Regions from separate parts of the Bacillus sp. 7894-2 genome, predicted to be linked through region 1. Evidence: riboswitches for the same ligand, from Rfam matches in the RefSeq annotation. Region 1 holds a riboswitch; the other holds the start of a gene.
The links. Region 1 has a riboswitch for S-adenosylmethionine ahead of CHI10_RS01260 (O-methyltransferase). Riboswitches for the same ligand answer to the same signal wherever they lie in the genome.

Region 1 (9,528 bases):
GAATTTCTTTTATGAAAGATATGAAGGCACGGGGATTATACTCTTCGATCAGTGTTGGCGTCAAAGAAGGCGAGTATGCGTTTATACAGCAAATAGCTGATGAAAAGCTGTCACCGGAATACATTACCATTGATATAGCCCATGGCCATTCCAATGCTGTTATCCAAATGATTCAGCATATTAAGAAATACCTTCCTCAAAGCTTTGTGATTGCTGGCAATGTCGGAACCCCGGAAGCAGTCAGAGAATTAGAGAATGCAGGAGCTGATGCCACAAAGGTTGGCATTGGACCTGGCAAGGTATGCATCACAAAAATTAAAACAGGATTCGGTACGGGCGGCTGGCAATTAGCTGCACTTCGCTGGTGTGCAAAGGCAGCAAGCAAACCGATCATAGCAGATGGAGGTCTTCGCACCCATGGTGACATTGCCAAATCGATTCGATTTGGTGCAACAATGGTGATGATTGGTTCTTTGTTTGCAGGACATGAGGAATCACCTGGAAAAACCATTGAGAATGAGAAAGACGGAAAGCTCTATAAAGAATACTTTGGCTCAGCCTCTGAATTTCAAAAAGGCGAAAAGAAAAATGTTGAAGGCAAGAGAATTTTAGTAGAGCACAAAGGATCATTAGCAGATACGCTGAAAGAAATGGAGCAGGATCTCCAGTCCTCTATTTCTTACGCAGGCGGCAACAAGCTGGATGCCATTCGTCATGTTGATTATGTAATTGTAAAGAATTCAATTTTTAATGGCGACAGGGTATTTTAAAATCCCATATACCTACCCTTCTAATAAAACCACAGAAGATGCCTGCACTTTTCCATCTGGCAGGCATCTTCTGTGGTTTCAGTATTTCCTTTTTAAATTGGACAAACACTTACGAAGACACTCAATTTCAAAAAAATATGTTATGTACTCTTTGAGATTAAGATCCTATAGACTGTTCTACTGCATTTTCCCAGCTCGGAAAATAATACAATGCATTTTTCATTAGCTCTGGATTTGATTTCTTTACTTGCTTCTTTCGGGGCGGCTGCCCTTCTTTTTCCAACAGTTCAGAGATCCCGGTCAATACTTCTTCAACACTCATGCTTGTTTCCACATCATTCCTCCTTTTTGAATTCAACTATATAATTTCCATTTAACGAAAAATTATTCAGCATTCCTCCATTATTATTATTCAGTATTAAACTTGTATTCTAGCTGGTCCAAAAATCGCGCCAGCGAAATAAACCTATCAAATTAAAAGATTAATTTCATCCCTTCATGACTCGCCAGAAATCCCAGCCTATTATAAAAACGATGTGCATCATCACGCTGCTTGTCTGTTGTCAATTGGACAAGGCCACACTCTTCAGACTTCGCTATTGCAATCGCTTCTTTTAACAAGGCTTCTCCTACCCTTTTACCACGGTGGCGCTGATCAACACGCACACCTTCAATCTGTGCACGTTTCATCCCTTGTCGTGCTAAACCAGGAATGATCGTTAACTGAAGGCAGCCAATCACCGCTTGACCGTCTACAGCTAAAATGATCTGATTTCCCGACTGTACTTCTAGTGCCTTAAATGCTTTATAATAACAATCCGGCAGAGGTTCTTCATACCTCTCACGCTTTGCTCCTAATTCATCATCGGCAAGCAAGCGGACAATAGCTTGTAAATCTTCTTCAATTGCTTTTCGAAAATGCATTGAAAAATCACTCCTTCAAATTATAAGGGGATTGTGCTAGTAGATGTCAAAGCAAAGGACGGTACTGAGGTTAAAGTTAGACTATAATTTAGAATTTACCGATCATTGACTGGCATTTTTAACAAAGCCTAATTTCTGGCCTACAATATCAAGATAATTAGGCTTTGTTTGCTTTATTCCTCTTCATTTCTAAGTTCCAAGGAGAAATTTTCATTTAAAGATAGGCCTCTGCGACTCTCCCCAGCCTGCGAATCCCCTCTGTTATTTCCTTCTCAGCAGCATAACTGAAGGAAAGGCGAAGAAATTCCGTTCCAGCTGCCTGATCCATGAAAAAGTACTTGCCAGGAATAAAAGATACCCCCTCTGCAAGGGCATGTGTCAGCAGTTCCGATGTATCGGCACCGGGAATTTTCATCCACACGAAGTACCCGCCTTCAGGGACATACCAGGAAGCTGATTCAGGAAGATACTGTTCCAGTGCGGAGGTCAGAACATCACATTTGGACCGGTATGTATCTCTCAAGGTTTCTAGTTTATTATTAAAATCCGTGTTTGCAAAATAAACAGCCATGGCAGATTGAGCAAACGGATGGTTCAAATCTTTTTTAAACCAGGCGCATGCATGGATCATGTCACTTGCTCCCGCTATCCATCCTATACGCATACCCGGGGCCACAATCTTGGATAGCGAACCGACATGCAGAACTCGGGAGTTTTGATCCATTGCTTTTAGAGTGGGGAGACCTTTATTAAATGATAATTCCCCATAAGCATCATCCTCTACTAATAGAAAATTATATTTGTTTGCAAGCTCCAATACATGCTGCCGGCGCTCTCCTGACATCGTCGTCCCTGTAGGATTTTGAAACGTTGGGATCGTATAGAGAAAACGCGGCTGAGCGAGCCCTTTTTGCTTTCTTTCCTCTAGAATCTCTTTCAATGCCTCTGTTTGAAGTCCGTCCTTGTCTACAGGAATACTAATTATATGTTTTGTGTAATTTTGGAAAATCTCTAATGCCTCCATATAGGTGGGGGACTCTATTGCAATAATTGTCTCCTCATCAAGGAGAATGCGGGCAATCAAATCGATTGCCTGACAGGCACCCGAAGTTATCAAAAGCTCATTTTCCGCTATAGATATCCCCCGCTCTTTCAATCTCTTTAAAACCTGTTCCTTTAGTTTTAAAATCTTGGGACTTCCTATATAATGGAGCGGCAAATCCTGTTCTTCTTCTAATAGACTGTTAACAGCTGCTTTTACCTCTTCAACCGGCACGAGATCAGGTGCCGGGTAGCCGCAATGCAGGCGTATACAATCATCCGGAATCTCCGGAATCCACTCCCCTGGGGGAGTATTCTGAAGCGCCTTTTTGATTTTATCAGTAAATAAATAATCATTATTCACTTCGATCTACACCCTTCCAGCAGTTTTATTATTCAGTATAAATGTTCTACAAAACCTAGAAAAGCAAGTTTTCTTCGAAATGTCTTTTTACTTTTCCCCAATCTTCCTTTATAACACTATAAAGGACAGTATGGCGAATTGTCCCTTCTTTTCGTATCATATGATTTCGAAGTACGCCTTCTTTTACCGCACCGGTCCTTTCAATCGCTTTTTGTGAACGGAAGTTTTCATGTCCGGTTTTAATTTGTACGCGATTAACGGACAGTTCTTCAAAACAGTATGTTAATAATAAATATTTACAGTTTGAATTAATATTCGTGCGCCAATAAAGAGGGTTTATCCATGTTGAGCCGATTTCGAGCCGTTTATGCGGGATTGAGATATCGAGAAACCAAGTAGCACCGACGATATTCCCTGTTTTTTTATGAACAATGACAAAAGCAAAATCGGTGCCCTGCTCACGTTTTTGTATCGCATCTTTTACATATTGAATGACCCGGCTTTTATCAGTTAAATCAACAGACATATGCTCCCATATGCGTTTATCCTGGGCTGCTTCATAAATTCCTTCAATATGCTCAAGTTCCATGGGAATTATCTGCACAACATTGTTTACTAAAATTTGCATGCTATCACTCTCCTTGAATCAATTAAAACCAAATTCTGGTATGATAAAAATAACCAAAATTGAATTTTAATATAATACCAGGGAATGATTCGATGGAATTTCAAATTTTGCTTTCGGAAAATGGGATAAAGTATAAAGAAATTTATGAACAAATTCGGCTGTCGATTTTAAATAAAAAATTGTCAGCTCATTCAAGACTTCCTGCAAAGCGGCGGCTGGCTGAACAATTGAACGTGAGCATCCTAACTGTTCAGATGGCTTATGAACAGTTGCTGAGTGAAGGGTACTGTTATTCAGCAGAACGCAGAGGCTATTTTGTTTCTGAAATTCAGGATGAATGGCACTATAGTCAGATTAATACAATGGAATTGGAGAAAAGAGTTCAGAATGAGTTTCTTATTAATTTTAAAAATGGGCAGGTCGATGCCTCCGCCTTCCCCTATAAACATTGGAGCCGGTTATACAGAAAAGAGCTTAATGAATCTAATGCCGGCAATGCACCGTGGCAGGGCGAATATTCTTTGCGTGCCCAAATTGCACTATACTTACAGCAAGCTAGAGGGCTGGCCTGCCAGCCGGAGCAAGTGTATATCTTCAGCGGATTTCAACAGCAGCTGCTAAATGTATGTTTGTTTTTTAAACGGAGCGCCACCGGAATAGAAGATCCAGGTTTTATTCGGGCTAAATCTATTTTTGAGCAATTACAGCTGCCATGTTATCCGATTTCTGTGGATGAGGAAGGATGCTGTGTGCCTGATGCTGATGAGCCTGTAAAATTATTATATACCACACCTGCTCATCAATACCCTACCGGTACAATTATGTCTATTGCCAGAAGGATTGAGCTGTTAAATTGGGCAATCAAACAGGACGCTTATATTATCGAGGATGACTATGATTCTGAATTCCGCTACAAAGGGGCACCAATCCCAGCATTGTCCCATCTGGATTCAACCGGGCGGGTACTGTACTTCGGCACCTTTTCAAAAACATTGCTGCCAACACTTCGGATCTGCTATATGGTTATGCCAGCAGCCCTGAAGCAGGACTTTGAAAAATTTAATGCTTATCAAAAGTCTACTGTTTCAAGAATCGATCAGAGAGCTGCTGCAAAATTTATGGAAGAAGGACTTTATACATCTCATATAGCAAAAATGAGAACGTTATATCGAGCCAAGCGGAGCTGTTTAATAGAAAGCCTGTCAAAACATTTAGGAGAACACTTTGACATAATTGGAGATACAGCGGGCTTGCATATCATCGTGACATTACCGGAAGGATTGGATGAATCCAAAGCAATTGAACTGGCAAAGTCTGCGGGAGTTGAAATCGATGCTGTTTCGCCTATGTATCAGCTTCACAAGCCTAACCATCATGTGATGCTCGGATATGGCGCACCCTCGATGGACGAGATTGAGAGAGGAGTCCAATTAATGGCTAATGCTTGGAAAAGTTATCTAAGCAAATAAGCAGGCCATATATTCAATCATTTAAAAGAGCGCTTATCTTACAGGATAACGCTCTTTTGCTGAAGCGGTAAACATGCGCATCTTTTCCTTAACAGCCACCAAAAATTCAAACATATTCATCCCCTGGATTTGCTGGAATTTGTACAAGTCTTGCTTATAGTACATATGAATATGCTTCCCGGTGATCCCCCTTTTTTCTTCAATGGAAGCTATATGGCTATACGCAAATTCTTCAACTAATTCCTTTTTTGTTTCTGATACCGGGATTCCATAGAATAGCAGTCTTTTGTTCGTTGCTGCAAATAAGCCTGCCTGCGGTGCTAAACAGTAATGTGCAACTAATGAACAGCTTAAACATTCGATAAGATTTTCATCCTCATGCATGACATGTTCAAACTGGTTTTTCAAAAGATTCATTGAAACGATCCCCCCGGTTCTAACGAAATCTATCAAACCGCAGTCTTCACTGCCAGTATCAGCCCAGTAGACCAATCCAATTCTGTAATGTCCAGGTCAGGTCTGTCCTGCAGTGTTTTCAGGAGTTTAGTGGCTTTGATTCTATATCCTTCAGGCAATTTCTGCTGCGGAAACACATCATGAATCACATAAAAACCGCCGATATTTAAATGATCCAGGGTTTTGTCAAGAAGCTCGAATTTCCCCGGCCACGTATCTGCAAAAATAAAATCGAACCCCTCCGACAGGTTTTGTATAAATGCTGCTCCGTCCTCACAGCAAAATGTGATTCTGCTGTCATTCGCGAGGTACTTTCTCGCGATCGATTGCACTGTCGGATCTATGTCCACGGTCGTAAGCTTACTGCCTTCATCCATCCCATCCATGATCCATGAAGCAGACGCTCCCGTACCTGTTCCCAGCTCCAAAAAGCTTCCTCCAGATTTAGAGGCTGCCAGCCCCTTCAGTAAAAATCCTGTTTTTATATCACATGACTGCCCGAAGCCGAGCACATCTGATTCCTGTAATATCCTCGAATATGCTTCCGGTACCTGTATAACGCCGTTTTCCATTTTGCCATTCCTCCTCTTTCTTCGTTCTAATCTAAACCAAGCTCAAATTATAAAAGAGCATCAAAAAAAGGCCTCTTTATAAGAGGCCTTTACTTATCAAAACGACCTCTTATCTCCCAGAGCGTCAACTCTGTTGGAATTAGCACCTTCCTGACATAATCAGGGGTTGCTGAGGCTTCGCAGGGCCAGTCCCTCCACCTCTCTGGATAAGAATTTGTATAAAATATATATTTTCAACCAAGTATTGCATAGTTTTTGTTAAATGGCAATATTTCATTCTTTTAATCTAATGAACAGCTTCCTCTCCCTGATAAATTCGAAACGCAGGTACAATCGTATCCGACACAATCTCTTTCCCTTTTTCCCGGATGAAATCCAATTTATAGTACGCATCAAACCTCTGGCTGATCTCTGTTTTCACCAATTCAGGCGGAGTGACGACGATGAATTGGAACTTCAGCTTATCGGCTACAGCGAAAATCGGGTCAAGCACATGGGCAGAAGCCGCTTGTCCAAACGGATTATCACAGACTAACGGAACCCAGCTTTGATCGGTTTCACTCTTAACAGAAAGAAGCATCATCATCATGACCATGCGGGCAGATAGCTTTTGACCGCCGCTGCCATCGGATTTTGTTTTTGAACCCTGGTTGATCGTCTGCCAGGTTGAATAATGCTCACGCTGCGGTTTTCCGTACATGAAGGCATTATCAGTACGCATGTTATAAACCAACAGTTCTGGGTAACGATTTCTGAGAGAGACAAATAAAATCTGCTCATCACTGATAAGCTGTTTAATTTCCTGATCAAGCTCCAGATTATTGTCATCAATCATCTCGAATCGCTTTGTAATTTTGTTAATGGCTGAAACAAAATGCTGTTTCAGTAAAGGTTCAACATCTTCCGCTTTTTTAGGCAGGATGTCTTCTTTGAGCTGGACAAGCGGGAAGGAACCCCATTCATTCTTCAGCTTCATTTTCGAAATCATCGAGCGAATCGCTTCTGAAATGCTCATCACCTTCATGCTCGCTCGGCTGGCCCAGAAGTTTTGCGCTTTTTCCGCCCGTTCTTTATCGCGTTCCAGCTGCTCTAAGCCGCTCTGTGAAAAGCGCTTCATGTTCTGAACGACACTTTGAATATGAGCATAATGCCTTGTATCCATATGATCAAGCGTAGTTAAGACTTCATTCTTAAAACGGATTTCCCAATCCTTGCCTTCAATAGCAAGCTTTAAATTTCTTAGTGACTGTTCAATCTTCGCATGCTTTTCTTGCCCTTTATCCTGAATAGCCTGATGTTTTTCACTCCAGGATAGGATGCTTTGCTTTCCTTGACTCTTTATTTTTGCTATATCCTCATCCGAAAAAGCTGCCGCTTCCTCTTTAAGAATGACGGATAAATGTAATTGATTGTTTTCAAACTCAGTTATGTTTTGTTCTGTCTCTTTTTTGTGCTCTTCCGTTTTCTTTATTTCTGCATTTGTCTGTTTGGTCTGGTCAGTAATTTCAACCGTCTTCACTTCCAGATCAAGGTCTTCCCATTCTTCAGGCTGCTTCTCATGCTTGGCCACTTTTTTAGAGGATTTTTTACGCTGATCCATTCCATGCTTTAAGGATGTTTCGGCAATGGTTACGGCCTTTTCCTGCTCACGCTCTTCTTTTTCTGCTGCTTTTGTTTCCTTTGCAGCTGTTTGAAGCATATTTTCCAAAATACTTATTGGTTCATCCGGTACAGAAGCATCTTTCCACTCTTCATTAAGAGCATGAAGTTTTTTCTCCAGCTTCTTTTGCTGCTTCTGTTCGGATTCTCGTGTCGCCTGAATCGCGAGCAGTTCACTGGCTTGTTCTTCTTTTGATTTTTGAAGCTGTTTAAGCTCCTCAATGCTGCCATTGATTTCTTCTAAAATATAGGGTGATAATCGCGGAACCTCCTCAGAAGCTTCTGTTTTCTCAGCGGCTGGAAAAGCAGCACCATCAATAAAGAAGCTGATCTTCTTAATATTCTGCTCGGCTGACAGCTTCCATTCCAGATAGGTCTGGCTCCACTTTTCCTGAAGATCAGCGATGGTCTGAAGCTCATTACCCAGCTCATTCTGAAGCTTTTCGAAAGCTTCTTTTTGTTTCTCTTTTTCCTGCTTTACCCGTTTATTTTCCTGATGCATTGACTTTTCACGGTTAAATTCCGCTAAGGTTTCGGCATCTTTAGATAATTTTTCAATCTTTTTCTTCGTCTTTTCCAGCTGTTCTCTAAGTCCCAGCTGCAGTTCTTTTTCTTTTTCCTCCTGCATTATGATAGCCTGCAATTCCGTTTTCCTCGAAAGCAGCACTTCCTTTTCCTGAAGCAGTACTTTTTCGATATCACCGGCAAGTTCATGGGAAAGGAATCGGTCGATTTCTTTTATAATACGGCGCAGTGCTGTTTCTGTTTTTTCTAACTCTGCAAGTGTATCTTTCTTTTCTTCTATCTGTTTCGCAATCTGAATTTTCCAGTTTGTGAACTGATTTTTATCCGTCAGCAGCTCCTTCTCCGTCCCAGTGATCATCACGAAGGCATTCTGCTGATTTTCGCCCGCCATTTCCTCCCGCATAAAAATCGGGACCGGACTTTTAAACACCCTTCCTCCAAGAACCTGCTTATTGATTTTTTCCCATTGCGGCCTGCTGACTACTAAGCCATACGGCAGAAGAGGATGAGAAAGCATGTGGCTCGCCATTTCATCCGGCTTTAGGGATTGAAGAAATTGGGATCCGTAAAATACATCGATCCCCGTCTTTTCATCAATCCATTCCTTCAGTTCCTTCACATCATTATTGGCAATCCAGAAATGCTCATCATTCAAGGCATAATCCAGCTGCGTTTCCCAGAGCGCTTTCTTTAACTCTTCCCCTTGCTCGCGATTTTGAACGAGTAGCTCTTCCACTTCAATGGCATATTTTGATAAAAGAGCATTTGTGAATGGAGCTGTGACACCTTGAAGAACACCTTGGAGCTGATCGAACAGCTTTGTTTCTTTTTGCTTCTGCTCTTCACTTTTCATTTTTAGCTCTTCACACTTTTCTTCTGAAAACTGAATGGATTGTGCGAGTGTACCATGGGAAGAAGCAAGCTGATTCTGCTTTTCATTTGATCTATTTTCTTTTGCCTGCAGATCTTCGAGTGCTGCTTCTTTGGTTTCTATCTGTTTATTTAGGTTTTCTACAAACCCAGTTAAATCATAGGTAATACGGTCACCGAATTCCTTGATAAGCTGTTCTTCTTTTGATTCAAATTCATGAATCTGGGTATAGAGAAAATCAATTTCCGT
Region 2 (9,528 bases), on a different contig from region 1:
GGTATCTGGAGATCACCTCCTTTTCCGAAGATACATCGAAAGAATTTGCGAAACAGCTGAGTGAAATGGAACAGGAAGGGATCGAGGGACTTGTTATCGATGTGCGCGGAAATCCCGGCGGCCTCCTGACCTCTGTTCAGGAAATCCTGAAGGAATTAGTTACGGCTGACAAACCCTATTTGCAGATTGAAAAGCGGAATGGGGAGAAAATGAGATATTTTTCCACACTAGAAAATCCAAAAAGCTATCCGATTGCCGTTCTTGTGGATAAAGGAAGTGCCTCTGCCTCGGAGATTCTGGCCGGCGCCCTGAAAGAAGCGGAGGATTATGCCATTATCGGTGAGAAATCATTTGGAAAAGGGACTGTTCAGCAGCCTGTTCCGATGGGGGACGGCAGTAATATCAAACTCACTTTATTTAAATGGCTGACTCCGGACGGAAACTGGATTCATAACAAAGGAATCAAGCCTACCCTTGAGGTGAAACAGCCGGACATCTATCAGACTCATCCTTTGCAGGTGGAGAAGCCTTTGGCAATCGATATGAATAATGAAATGGTGAAGAATGCACAGGGAATTCTGGCGGGTCTGGGATATGCTCCGGGCAGGACAGATGGCTATTTCAATGATTCCACTGAAGCAGCAGTGAAAGTCTTTCAGCAGCAAAAAGAGCTTGAAGCAACCGGCCGAATAGACAAAAAAACCGCAGCAGCGCTTGAACAGGCCGCCATCGAAGAAATGAAAAAAGAGCAGAACGATCTGCAGCTGCAGACGGCTTTGAGATATGTAGCCAAATAGTGACAGGCACCACCCGAATTTTGTCGAATGAAGCAGGAGGATTTTTCCTTCTGCTATTTTTTATTTAAAGCGAGATTGTAATAGGTTTTGTAAGGTGCTTTTGGTAGAATATAGAGTAATAGAGTTTTCTGTTGTTTACATAATTCATGAGAATTTAGAAATAGAGGCTGGTGGCAATTTTGATAGAAGAGTGGATTTTTGAGTTTCTTAAAGGAACGGGAAAGCTGCTGTTGAATCCGGTATTTTATTACCTGTTTTTTGTGGCAGCCTTTTTAGGTATTTCCCGTGTGAAGCGAGAGCGAAAGGACTTTTCGGTCCGTGCAGAAAATGCCTATTTTGAGTTGAGGCAGCTTCTTCCGCTGGGGATTCTGGCAGGTCTTGCCGTAAGCGTGGTAATGGTGGGAGCGGGAATAGTTCTGCCGTTGGAGACGATTGTGTTTACCGCGGCACTTACGTTTCTGTGGAGCTTAACGGCAAAAGTGAGATGGATGGCGCCAGTTTATACGCTGGGCTTTGCCTTTTTCGCCACAATGTTTGCTTTTGAACAGAAGTGGCCATTGCCGTCATTCGCCCAGTCGGCATCAGATGTTGACTCTTCCATCTTCCCATCCATCGCTGTTCTCCTTGCCCTTTTGGTGATTGCAGAAGGCTTCCTGATTATAAGAAACGGTAGGAAAGGTACATCTCCAAGGCTTGTAAAGAGTAAAAGGGGACAAACTATCGGCATACACGAGTCCAAAAGAATCTGGATGGTGCCTGTGTTTCTATTGATCCCGGGAGAGGCGCTGCAGATGCCGTTTGAGTGGTGGCCAATGCTGCCGATTGGCGGTGAAACGTATTCACTCATTCTTGTCCCGTTTTCAATCGGATTTCATCAGAGAATCCAAGGCACGCTTCCTAAAGAGGCAACAGCTCTGCTTGGACAAAGAATCAGCGTGTTTGGCATACTGTTATTGCTGATATCAGCTGCAGGCTACTGGTATCCGCTTGCTGCTGTGGGTGCAGCTGCACTTGCGATCATCGGGCGAGAATTCATCTCGCTACGCCAGAGAATGGCAGAGGATCAGGCGCCGTTTTACTTTTCCAAGCGCAATCAGGGAATCATGGTACTCGGGGTAGTTCCTGATTCACCAGCTGATAAAATGTTTCTTGGAGTGGGAGAGGTTGTTACAAAAGTCAATGGCGTAAAAATCCATGATGAGAAAGGCTTCTACGAGGCTCTGCAAAAGAACGGAGCTCATTGCAAGCTCGAGGTCTTTGATGTGAACGGGCAGGTTCGTTTCGTTCAGCGTGCTCTCTATGAAGGTGACCATCATGAACTGGGGCTGCTGTTTGTGCAGGATGAGAAGAAATGGGATAGTGAAGCGGTTTAATTTAAAAATTAAATTGTTACATAAATACACGGAATGATTTCAAAAGCTTGGGGAAAGTTTCCAGTAAAGAATGGAGTTTTGTTTAAACGAAAAACTTCATCCTTTTTATATCGAATTTTGATTTAAGGTACATTGAGCTAAACAAACGTTAATTGATATAAGGCTGCCAAATTAGGTGTCCTTGTCTTATTAAAAAGGTCAGGTTTCTACAGATATACGTTAGAAAAAAACAATGGTATGAATAACAGATTGGAAGGGAGAATGAAAGGATTGTTATAATCATCAGCAACCCAACAGGCAGAAAGTTGAATGCATCCGGTCACATTATTCCGGTATCATGATTTTGTAGTGTGTGAAGGTGAGGATTGCTGGTGTTAAAAAGTTTCATTAATTTATGGCAAAGAATAGAGAGCTGCTGAGCGGCTCTTTTCATTTTGGGCTCTGTTAAATTTTTTTATGAATAGCTCGCTCAGCAGTTTTGAGAATGTCTATAACTGCACTCTGAATGAGAAGAATATCACTAAGAATTTGATTTTTTATTCTTGAATTATTACAGCGCTGCATTTCAACTGTCAGCAGATTGAGTTCTTTCTTAAAAATGTCTAATGTGGTCATATGTCTGTTCACTCCTGGAATTTATATAGTTCTTTATACCCTGTTTTATGGGAGTTATAAACCAAAAAATGTTATTTTTTTAATTGATATTCCCTGCTGTGGAAATTTGATAGTCCAGAAGAAATCTCTCATCTTTTCCGAAACCTTTTCCATCCCTATTCGTAAAAGAAGTAGCATCTTCGTAGGAGTAAACAAGCGAATATGGTATTCTTTATTTAATCTATTCATAGAAAAAGGTGACAATGTGGCAAAGAAAAAACTGCATTACTGGACTTTGCAATTACTGATAATTTTAACAATCATCTATGTATCAACAAAAATTTCTTTTCTGTTTATACCGGTCGGCATCTTTGTATCTACTCTGTTTTTTCCAATCATTATAACGGGATTTCTGTATTTCTTATTGAACCCGCTGGTCAGATTGCTGCAGCGCTATAAGGTGCCAAGAACGGCAGCTATTCTAATCATTTATGCAGCTGTTATCGGTTTAGTGACGCTTGTGATTGGCAACATTGCACCGCTTATCAGCAGACAGGTTACTGAATTATTCAATGATCTGCCGGGATATGCGAAAACGACAAGAGACTTTGTTAATTCAATGTCTAACACAGAAGAGTTTAAGTGGTTTTTGGCACAGGACTACATTTCAATACAAGAAATTGAAGCCCGCATTATGGATTATGCGAATACGCTCCCAAGCCGTTTGACACAGGGAGTAGCCGGCATTGTCAGCCTGGTCACGAATATTGCAATCACGATTGTAACGGTGCCATTCCTGTTGTTTTATATGTTCAAAGATGGCGATAAGTTTCCTGCCGCCGTTTCGAAGTTTCTTCCTGTTGCTTACAGAGAAGAAGGGGTTAAAACCCTTAAGGAAACAGGCGAAACCCTTTCTTCTTACATTCAGGGGCAGATTACTGTGGCGCTGTTTGTAGGGACACTATCATTTATCGGTTATTTAATCATTGATCTGCCTTATGCACTTGTTATGGCGCTGATTGTGGCCATCACTAATATCATTCCTTATGTCGGACCATTTCTTGGCGGTGCACCTGCCGTAATCGTCGCACTTTTTGACTCGCCGACTAAGGCCCTTCTGGTTGTCGTAGTCATCGTGATTGCCCAGCAGGTTGAAGGGAACGTGCTGTCGCCGCTGATTCTCGGCAAAACCTTAAACACACATCCGGCCACCATCATTATCCTATTGCTGGTTGCAGGCAATCTTGCCGGAATTCTTGGCATGATTCTGGCGATTCCTACTTATGCTGTGACCAAAACGATTGTTTTAAATACAATAAGGTTTTTAAGGGCGAGGAAAGCAGCTCGGCTCGAGGAGACGGTTACGTGAAGATGGGGAAGCTCCTTTTCTGAAAGGGGCTTTTTGCTGTATTTGCATGTAAAGTAATAATGAAAATAAAACGAAAGCAGGGATCCCCATGTGTCTAATCCTTTTCGCATACAAGGTTCATCCGAAATATAAGCTCATTGCTGCAGCCAATCGCGACGAATTTTACGAGCGTCCGACTGCACCTGCACATTTTTGGGAGGACCACCCCCACATTCTTGCTGGCCGAGATCTAAGGAAGATGGGGACTTGGATGGGTGTTACTAAGAATGGACGATTTGCAGCTCTGACAAATTACCGCGACCCGAATGAAGTGACAGAAGGCAAGATGTCGAGAGGAGATTTGGTGGCGGATTTTTTGAAGGGCAGTGCTTCGCCTGCTGACTTTATGAACAGAGCATCTGAACATCGCAGCAGTTATCCCGGCTACAATCTGCTGGCGGGCAATTTGGATGAGCTCTTTTATTATTCGAACGTGGAGGATCGAATAGAGCAGCTTCAGCCAGGGATGTACGGGGTCAGCAACCATGTGCTGGATACCGAGTGGCCGAAGGTAAAAAAAGGGAAGGAGGGCTTATCTGCTCTCTTAGATAATGCAGAGGGAAACTTAACAGAAGAACTGTTCACACTTCTCCGGAATGCAGACCCTGCCCCGGATGATAGGCTTCCGAAAACAGGAGTTTCTCTTGAATGGGAAAGAATTCTGTCTCCTTTATTTATCAAAAGCGATGGCTATGGAACCAGGAGTTCAACAGTGCTGCTGATGTCAGAGGATGAAATTTTTTATAAGGAAAGGGTTCATAATGGGGATGAGACGCAGGAACAGGAATTTATCCTTCAAAAATAAGAAGCCAGCTCAGGCATCTGGCTTCTTTTTTCAGGCAAACGGCAAAGTAATCTGCACCGTTGTGCCTTCATTTTCCCTGCTGTCGATGTAAAGGTTTCCTCCGTGGTTTTTAATGATTTTTTTGCAGATCATGATGCCAAGGCCTGTCCCTTTTTCTTTTGTGCTGTAAAACGGCTCTCCCAGTTTGGCGAGGCGTTCTTCCGGTATGCCGATTCCTTCATCCTCGACAGTGATGATGACAGAGTGGTCCTCCTGGCGGATATCGACGTTTATTTTGCCGCCCATTGGCATGGCTTCCATTGAGTTCTTAATGATGTTTATCAGCACCTGTTTAATTTTATCTTTTTCACATTTTACAAAGAATTCTCCGGGCGACTGAGTTAATTCGATCAGAATATTTTCCATGACTGCCTGGCTGTTCAATAGAGTAATCACACTTTTTACTACGTTTGTCAGGCATGTTTCTTCTATTTCGGTTATTTGAGGTTTAGCAAGAACGAGCAGGTCATTGACGATGCCTTCAATACGTTCCAGCTCATTTAGAATGACTTCTGCGAAATTGTCTTTATGTTCTTCGTATAATAACTGTGTAAAGCCTTTTATGGCTGTGAGCGGGTTGCGGATTTCATGGGCAATGCCTGCTGCAAGCTGACCTACCACGGAAAGCTTTTCAGCATTCTGCAGCTTTTCTTCTGTCTTCTTTTGTCCGGTTACATCTTTGATAATGATCTGGTAGACCTTTCTGTTCTTGAAAGTGGTTGGAATCAGCTGGACTTCGGCTTTTCTTATTTGTCCGTCAGTCCGGATCAGATTAAGCTCAAAATTCACGCTCAGCTTTGTTTGCAGAAATTCATCGAGGGTGGAATGTTCTGAAGGAGGAATGTAGTCGTGGAGGGAGGTGCCGATCATCTCTTTGATGCTCGTGTACCCGAAGAGCTTCTTCCCTTCATTATTGATATAGGTCCAAATCCCCTTTTGAGTCACCATTCCGATCGTATCCTTGGAGTACTCCACCAGAAAACGGTACTTCTCCTGTGTTTCAAGAATTTCCTCTTCCATGATAATTCTCTGAGTCATATCCCGAATGATGCACATCATTTCTTTATCGTCATTAATGACTGAAAAATTGGCTTCCAGCCACAAATAATGTCCTTCCTTATGCCTGAAACGGAAAGTCACCCGATTATGCGGAAGCTGGTCGAGCTCGGCCAGTGCATCTCTTAGAAGATCCCGGTCATTTGGATGGCAGTATGTGTAAAGGCTGCTCCGGTGAAAATCCTGCGGTGAATACCCCAGTGTCGGCAGGCAGGAAGGGGAGACATATAAAGCAATGCCTTCTTTTGTCACTCTTGCAATCACGTCACTGGAATGCTGAATGGCCAGCTGCAGATTCCTCGCTTCGACTTTGTCCGCGCATAAATCTGCCGGATTCTCGGTCATAATCATTTTGTCCCTCCTTTTTATGAAAAATGACACTTTTCCATTATTATACATGAGTCAGGGTATTAGACACATAGGATTTAACTATCATTTTTTAACCAAATGAAAATATTTAAAAAATTATATTGACTTCCTTTTCTTTAAGATGGTAAAGTAATAAACATATTAAAACCGCATATGAAAAATCTTCTTATCAAGAGAGGTTGAGGGACTGGCCCTATGACACCTCGGCAGCGGACAAAAGTGTACCGTGCCAAATCCAGCAAGCATTGCTTGAAAGATAAGAAGAGGACCATTGATAAATGCTGCCCTCTTCTTTCTTTAGAAGAGGGTTTTTGTTTTATGCGGAAAAATACATCAAGATTCTATTCATAAACATATGAATAATTCTTATCAAGAGAAGCAGAGGGACCTGGCCCAATGAAGCTTCGGCAGCAGGCAGACCGCACTGTGCCAAATCCAGCAGGCAAAAAGCCTGAAAGATAAGGAGGGGACTTTTAAAAAACCTCTTCTGATGGAAGGGGTAAATTTCAGGGCATAATTCTTAGTTTTCATATAGGAATAGTTGTTTAAAAAGCGGTGACAGGTACCTATACCAGTTTATCAAATTGGTATAGGTACCTGTCACACCAGAGGAGAGATGCAACATGATAGAGTTTCAAAATTTAAAGAAGGTCTATGAAAGCGGAGGTCAGCAGGTAGCTGCTCTGGATGGAATAGATTTAAGGATTAACAAGGGTGAGATTTTCGGAGTGATTGGCTTCAGTGGTGCGGGAAAGAGCTCTTTGATCCGCTGTGTCAATTGGCTGGAGAAGCCGACTTCAGGGAAGGTCATTGTCAACGGGCATGATTTGACGGCTTTATCTGTAAAAGAAATTCGTGAAGTGAAAAGAAACATCGGGATGGTCTTTCAGCACTTTAACCTTCTAAACTCGAAAACCGTGTTTGCTAATGTGGCGATGCCGCTTACACTGGCTAAGATCCCTAAGGATGAAATAAAAAAGCGTGTCCATGAACTATTAGAATTCGTGGGGCTTGCCGACAAGGCGAACAGTTATCCGGATCAGCTGTCAGGCGGGCAAAAGCAGCGGATCGGAATTGCCAGGGCGCTGGCAACCCAGCCTTCCATTCTATTATGTGATGAAGCAACTTCAGCTCTGGATCCGCAGACCACCAGCTCGATCCTGCAGCTGCTGAAAAAAATAAATAAAGAATACAACATTACCATTCTGATCATTACCCATGAAATGTCTGTTATCAGGGAGATCTGTGATCGTGTCGCTGTCATTGAGGCAGGAAAAATTATTGAAGAAGGAACCGTCTTCAATGTCTTTTCCTCACCAAAAACTCCAACAGCGAAAAACTTTGTCAGCACGGTTATGAATGATCAAATACCTGACTCCATTAAGCAAGTAATTGAAAAACAGCAGGGGCTTCAAAAGGTATTCAGAATCAACTTTGTCGGAAACTCTGCCGGGCAGCCGCTGCTTTCGCAAGTTGCCAAAAAGTTTAGTATCGATTTCAACGTCCTGTTTGGAAATATTACTGAACTACAGGGAACACCATTTGGCAACCTAATTGTCGAGTTTCAGGGTCCGGACAGTGAAATCAGGCGTGCTATTCAGTACATCAGCCAGGAAAAAGTTTCAATAAAGGAAGTGACATCACGTGCTAGTTAATCAGGAAAAAATCATCGAAGCCTTAATTGAAACAATCCAAATGGTGGCATTCTCATTACTGTTTTCAGCTCTTATCGGACTGCCGCTTGGCATATTGCTTGTCGTGACAAGGAAAGGGCATCTGCTGGAAAACACCGTTGTTTTTAACATCATAAACAGCATTATTAATATTTTTAGATCAGTCCCATTCATCATTTTAATGGTAGCCATCATCCCTATCACCCGGATGATTGTCGGAACATCGATTGGAACTGCTGCAGCCGTAGTGCCGCTCGTCTTTTATGCAGGACCCTACATAGCGAGATTAATAGAGAATTCATTGCTTGAGGTTGATCCGGGAGTCATTGAAGCGGCAGAAGCAATGGGAGCGACGCCGGGACAGATTATCCTTAAATTCCTGATTCCGGAAGCACTCAGTTCGCTGGTATTAGGTTTCACCATTGCCACAATCGGTCTGGTCGGAGCATCAGCCATGGCCGGGGCAGTCGGAGGCGGAGGCCTAGGTGACCTTGCCATTACATATGGCTATCAGCGATTTGATACAACCGTCATGCTGATTACCGTTGCAATCTTAGTGGTCATGGTTCAAGGCCTGCAGTCATTCGGAAATATCTTATCCAAAAAAATCAGAAGAAGATAACTTAGGAGGAAACACATCATGAAAAAACTGTTTTTATCATTCATTATTTTAGCATTGGCTGTGTTCATTGCGGCATGCTCAAGCACAACTGGCGGGGAAGAAACTAAGAAGGTTAAATTGGGTGTCAGCGGATCAGATACACGCATCTGGGACTTTATTGCAGAAAAAGCTGAAAAGGAAGGCATTGAAATTGAGGTTGTGACATTCTCAGATTATGTACAGCCAAATGTCGCCCTCGCAGAAGATGATCTTGACGTGAATGCATTCCAGACAGTCGCTTATTTCGACACTTTTATTAAAGAGCATAATATGGATCTTACACCGATTGCGACAACTGTTTTAGCACCAATGGGTCTTTATTCTGAGAAAGTAAAATCTGTAGAAGACATTCCGGAAGGCGGCAAGATCGCCATTCCAAATGATGCTTCAAATGGCGGTAGAGCCCTTCTTTTACTGGAGGAATCTGGCCTGATCAAATTATCCGAGGACTATGACGGAAATCTGGACTTGAATAAAATCGTTGAAAACAAGAAGAACCTTGAATTTGTAGAAATGGTATCAGCGCAGACGCCGCGTGCCCTTCCGGATGTCTCGGCTTCAGTCATCAATAACGGAATTGCCGTAGACGCCGGCTTTAAGCCAACTAAGGATTCAGTGTTTATTGAAAGCGAAACCGCTACACCTTATGTAAATATCATTGCTGTCAGAACAGAAGACAAGGATAACAAAACGCTTAAGAGAATTGCTGAACTTTACCAGGAAGATGATGTTGCTGATTTCATCACGAAAGAA

Region 2: another riboswitch for S-adenosylmethionine. It lies ahead of CHI10_RS06340 (methionine ABC transporter ATP-binding protein); the one in region 1 lies ahead of CHI10_RS01260 (O-methyltransferase).

The regions. Positions count from the first base shown of each region.
Region 1 is NZ_NPDG01000005.1:6,270-15,797, reverse strand. It holds gene guaC (GMP reductase) at 1-770, shown strand, start outside; gene CHI10_RS22165 (hypothetical protein) at 928-1,104, opposite strand; gene CHI10_RS01285 (GNAT family N-acetyltransferase) at 1,245-1,694, opposite strand; gene CHI10_RS01280 (aminotransferase-like domain-containing protein) at 1,909-3,099, opposite strand; gene CHI10_RS01275 (GNAT family N-acetyltransferase) at 3,155-3,727, opposite strand; gene pdxR (MocR-like pyridoxine biosynthesis transcription factor PdxR) at 3,820-5,196, shown strand; gene CHI10_RS01265 (PH domain-containing protein) at 5,230-5,613, opposite strand; gene CHI10_RS01260 (O-methyltransferase) at 5,646-6,224, opposite strand; SAM riboswitch class I at 6,331-6,437, opposite strand; gene CHI10_RS01255 (hypothetical protein) at 6,511-9,528, opposite strand, start outside.
Region 2 is NZ_NPDG01000035.1:33,126-42,653, forward strand. It holds gene CHI10_RS06315 (S41 family peptidase) at 1-797, shown strand, start outside; gene CHI10_RS06320 (PDZ domain-containing protein) at 977-2,170, shown strand; gene CHI10_RS22245 (hypothetical protein) at 2,615-2,785, opposite strand; gene CHI10_RS06325 (AI-2E family transporter) at 3,030-4,133, shown strand; gene CHI10_RS06330 (NRDE family protein) at 4,222-4,977, shown strand; gene CHI10_RS06335 (PAS domain-containing sensor histidine kinase) at 5,008-6,423, opposite strand; SAM riboswitch class I at 6,605-6,704, shown strand; SAM riboswitch class I at 6,805-6,906, shown strand; gene CHI10_RS06340 (methionine ABC transporter ATP-binding protein) at 7,065-8,096, shown strand; gene CHI10_RS06345 (methionine ABC transporter permease) at 8,086-8,736, shown strand; gene CHI10_RS06350 (MetQ/NlpA family ABC transporter substrate-binding protein) at 8,755-9,528, shown strand, end outside.